DNA from 2 places in the Rhizobacter sp. P1_G5 genome. Region 1 is predicted to be linked to the other one. Evidence: predicted binding sites of a transcription regulator. Region 1 holds the regulator's gene; the other holds the start of a gene.
The links. The regulator FliA, encoded in region 1, starts transcription of late flagellar genes. The targets are predictions, from matches to a motif close to CTAAAGTTTNNNNNNNNNNNGCCGNTA.
Positions count from the first base shown of each region.

Region 2: fliS (flagellar export chaperone FliS) is a predicted target of FliA. The motif match lies at 890-916, and genes of this name have one in related genera.

Region 1 is NZ_JBFUCB010000033.1:9,681-12,071, reverse strand. It holds gene AC1D12_RS04350 (hypothetical protein) at 1-737, shown strand, start outside; gene AC1D12_RS04345 (RNA polymerase sigma factor FliA) at 758-1,471, shown strand; gene AC1D12_RS04340 (methyl-accepting chemotaxis protein) at 1,491-2,391, shown strand, end outside.
Region 2 is NZ_JBFUCB010000045.1:15,638-18,028, forward strand. It holds gene AC1D12_RS05655 (flagellar brake protein) at 1-5, opposite strand, end outside; gene AC1D12_RS05660 (flagellar protein FliT) at 71-370, opposite strand; gene fliS (flagellar export chaperone FliS) at 436-855, opposite strand; gene fliD (flagellar filament capping protein FliD) at 1,064-2,391, opposite strand, start outside.

The DNA of each region.
Region 1 (2,391 bases):
TGCGCCAGCTGTTCGGCCAGACGCGCGTGCGTTTCGTGCCGGTGGTGGCCAACCCGAACATGGCGTTCGGCGGCGTGATGCTGGAGCGCCTGTGCACCGCCTTCGGCGAGCTGGGCGCGCATGTGCTGGTGATCGACGCCTCCGACCGCGCGCCGGCCCCGGCCGAGCTGACGGCCGTCGGCCTGACCGGCTGCGTCGAGGCGCTGTCGCACCAGGTGTCGTACCTGGCCGCGCGCGGCCTGCCGATCCGCTATGTGGACGCGCATGGCAGCACCGCGAACTTCCTGCATGCCGCCGCCGATGCCGCACCGCATGCCGACGTGGTGCTGGTGCATGCCACCGAAACCGACCTGTGCCGTTTGTTCATGCGCAGCGAGGCCCGCCCGCTGCTGCTGGCCGACGACCGCCCGAGCAGCGTGACCCACGCCTATGCCGCGATGAAGCTGCTGACGCAGCGCGCCGGCCTGATGGTGCACGACCTGCTGCTCGGCGCCGCCCCCCATTCGCCGCGCGCTGAACGCATCGCGCAGCAGATCGCCTCGTGTGCCGATGGCTTCCTGGGCGCCGTGCTGCGCGACTGGATGCACGTCGACCCGGCGTCCGATGTCAACGATCCGCCCACGCCGGCCCTGCGCCGCTGGGCCCGTGATGTGCTGCAGCCTGCCGCCTCTGTCGAAACCGCGTACGCCACCGCATTCCCGGCGTACCGCGATTTCCCGCAGCAGGCCCTGAACTGAATTTCCCCGGAGCTGACCCCATGTATACCGCCAAAGGCCAACTCGACGTCAACACGATGCTCAAGCAGTACAGCCCGCTGGTGCGCCGCCTCGCGCACCAGATGATCGCGAAGCTGCCTGCCAACGTCGAGATCGACGACCTGATCCAGGTCGGCATGATCGGCCTGACGGACGCGCTGAGCCGCTTCGACGCAGCCCAGGGCGTGCAGTTCGAGACCTTCGCGACGCAGCGCATCCGCGGCGCGATGCTCGACGAGCTGCGCGGCAACGACTACCTGTCGCGCGGCACGCGCAAGCAGCAGCGCACCATCGAATCGGCGGTGCACAAGCTCGAGCAGAAGCTCGGCCGCGCGCCCGCCGAGAGCGAGATCGCCCGCGAGATGGGCGTCACGCTGCCCGAATACCAGGAACTGCTTGGCAAGGTGCGCGGCACCCAGCTGGTTTACCTGGAGGACATGTCGGGCGACGATGGCGACAATGACTACCTCGACCGGCACGTCGCCGACGAAGGGGTCAACCCGCTCGCGCAGCTGCAGGACCAGCGCATGCGCCAGGCCCTGGTCGACGGCATCAAGACGCTGCCGGAGCGCGAGCAGTACGTGATGAGCATGTACTACGAGCACGACATGAACCTGAAGGAAATCGCGGCCGTGCTGAAGGTGACCGAATCGCGTGTCTGCCAGCTGCACAGCCAGTCCATCGCCCGCTTGCGCGTCAAGCTGCGCGAGTGGTGAACAGAGAAATCGAGACGACATGTTTGCAATGTTCCGCAAGGGCCGCGAGCTGCAGCCGGTCGAGCCCGTGGTGAGCGCCATGAGCGCGGCCGCCGAGCCCGACCTGCGCGCCGCGGTGCAGTCGATCGGCAAGCAGGCGTCCAGCGTCGGCCGCGACGCCGCCGAGGTGCGCGGCCTGCTCGACGACGCGAGCAAGGTGTCGGCGCGCCAGGCGCAGGCCGTGCTCGCGCTGGCCGGCCAGCTCGGTGAAGTGACACGGGCGCAGCAGGCGATCGGCGACGTGACGGCCGGCAGCCTCGAGGCCGTCGGACGAGCGCGCGACGCGGTCGAGGCGGTCGGCACCGAGGTGTCGGGCATCGTCGACACGCTGCGCGAGGTGGCCGCGGCCGCCAGCGAGATCACGCAGATCGCGCTGCAGACGCGGCTGGTGGCATTCAACGCCTCGGTCGAGGCCAAGCGCGCCGGCGAGGCCGGTCGCGGCTTCGGCGTGGTGGCCGATGCGGTGAAGGACCTGGCCTCGAAGGTCGAGGGGTCGTCGAAGGCGATCATGAGCACCGTGGGCGTGCTCGACACCCGCATCGAGGCCTTGTCGCGCGAGATCCAGGTCAAGCCGGGCGAAGTCCGGCAGGGCGGGTTCCACAAGGCGCTGGCCGATGTCGAGGCCGGTGTCGCGAGCATCACCGCCGCGGCCACGCAAAGCCGCGAGATCTGCGGCGGCGTCAACGTGCAGATGGGGGCGATGCAGTCGGAGATCCAGCAGACCACCGCCGCGCTCGACAGCGCGATGCGCCGCAGCGAGGCCTTCCTGAAGGTCTCGGAGCACCTGATCGAGCTGGTCGCCGAATGCGGCATCGAGACCGAGGACACGCCGTTCATCCAGGCCGCGATGGAAGCGGCCGCGCAGATCGGCAAGCTGCTCG
Region 2 (2,391 bases), on a different contig from region 1:
GGCATCGTGTCCAAATTCGGCTCCGGTCGGCGGGACGGCCCGCCGCGATCAGTGAACGTCAGCGAACGGCTCAGTGAACGGTCTTCGGCTTGCCGGCGAGGATCGCGTCCAGGTCTTCCAGCCACGGTTCGGCCAGGTGGCGGATCTCGGCATCATTGACCAGGATGCGCTGCATGATGCGCGATTTCAACTGGGCTTCCTCGGAATCCAGCGGGCGCTGCGCGGCGGCGTGCTTGAGCTGCGAGATCAGCACGGCGCAGGCGCCTTCGAGCTTGACCACGTGGTCCCAGTTGCCGACGCGGGCGGCTTCGAGCATGTCCTGGCTGGCGCGCTCGATGGCTTCGTAGTAGTTCAACAGGGCCTTGTTCATGGGGTGGTCTCCGTTGTCGTTCGACCGGTCGATCTGGAAATGCTTCATGGTGTGCGGGTCCTGGCTCAGGCGGCGGTCTTGATGTCGATCTCGGCCCAGGCGCTGCGCAGGGGCTCGATCAGTTGCACGCATTCGTCGAGGGCCGCCTCGTCGCTGTGCAGGTTGGCTTGCGTCAGGCGCAGGGCCATGTAGGCGTACAGGTCGTTCAGCTGGGCGGCGAGCGCGCCACCGTCCTTCAGGTTCAGGCCGGCCTTCAGGCCTTCATCGACGATGCGCACCGCGCGGCCGAGGGCACGGCCCTTCTCCTCGATCTTCTTGTTGCGGATGGCGCCACGCGCCTGGGCGATGCAATCGATCAGCCCGTCGAACAGCATGGCGATCAGCTGGTGCGGCGATGCGCCGTCGACCCCGGTGCCGACCTGCACTGCCTGGTAGGCATTGCTGCGGCCGCCGAAGGGCGATGCGGAGTAGTCGGAACCGAACATGTTCTTGGCCTTGTGCGTGACTGGATGCACTGTTTATCGGCCCGCCCCGCGCGGCCTTTAGGCCGCACAAGTGGGGTGAAACAGGGTCCATTTCTCCCTCAAGTGTGAAGGGATGTTGCAGGCACCTGCTCCAGTGAAAACACCGTCCGGACCGGGGTCTGACGGTGTTGCACGGATCGACCGGAGTGCGCCCCTGCGGGGCGCTCCTTCAGCCTGTGCTCTTGTTCCAGTTGGCGATCTGCTGCGTGATGTAGGTGCTGAGCGTGTTCAGCCCCGCCATCTTCGTGTCGAGCGCGGTGTACTGGGCGCGCAGGCGCTTCTCGGTGTTCGTCATCCGGTCAGTGATGTCGTCCTGCCGTTCCTGGTTGTCCTTCAGCGTGCTGTTCAGCCCGCTGGTGCGGGCCGCCAGCGAGCCGTCGGTGCCCAGCACCTGGTCGCCCAGCGCGCGCAGCTTCTGCGCGAAGCCGTCGTTGGCCGAGTCGGTCGCGTCGCTGTTGGCGAACGCCTTCTTCATCTCYCTCAGGTTGCCCAGTGCGCTGGTCAGCTTGGTGTCGTTGACCTTCAGCGTGCCGTCGGTCTGGATCTCCAGCCCGATCGACGACAGCGTCGGGAACGCGCTCGAGGCCGAGCCGGTGCCCGTCAGCATCGTGCGCAGCTGGCGCTGCAGCGACACCGCGGTGCTATCGCCCTGCAGCGTGCCGGCCGTCTTGGTCGAATCGTCGTACTTGGTCTGCGTCTTCAGCAGCGACGCCAGCCCGTTGTAGGCGGCCGTGAAGTTCGTGAGCGCGCTCTTGATCGAGGTGTTGTCCTGCGCGACGCTGACCTGTACGTCACCGGTGGTGACCTTCTGCAGGTTCATCGTCAGGCCCTGCACCACGTCGTTCAGCGTGTTGCTCGCCGAGGTGATGTCCAGGCCGTTGATCCTCGCCTGCGCATCGGCGGCGGTCTGGGTGCGCGTCATCGCGGCGCTGCCGTCGGTCGCGTCGTACGCGAAGGCCGAAGGGCCGGCGCCGCTCGCCGTCACCCGGAAGCCGTTGCCGACGCCGGTGGCCGTCGACGACAGCACCAGCCGGGCGCCGCTCGAATCGGTGACGATGGAGGCGGAGACACCGCCGCCCGCCGAATTGATCTTGTCGCGCACGTCGGCCAGCGTGTCGGTCGCGCTGATCGCGATGTTCATCGAGTTGATGGTCGCGCGGGCCTTGAAGCCCGGCTCGCCGATGTCCCAGCTGCCGACGTCGATGGTCAGTGCGCCTTCGCCGACGACGGTGCTGCTGGAAGCGAAGCTGGTGCTCGCCACCGACTGTGCGGCAGCCAGCTTCTGCACGCTGACGGCATAGTTGCCGGCTGCGGCGCTGGAGCCGCTGGACACGGTGACGGAGGAGGTGTCGGCGGAGGTGGCCGCCGTCGCGCCCCAGGTGGTGGAGCGCGTCAGCGCGAGCGCGGCGTCGCGGAAGGCCGACACCGAGGATTGAATGGAGCCGTAAGCGGAGATCTTGGTCTGGATCTTCGACGCTTCGGTCTGCAGTTGCGTGA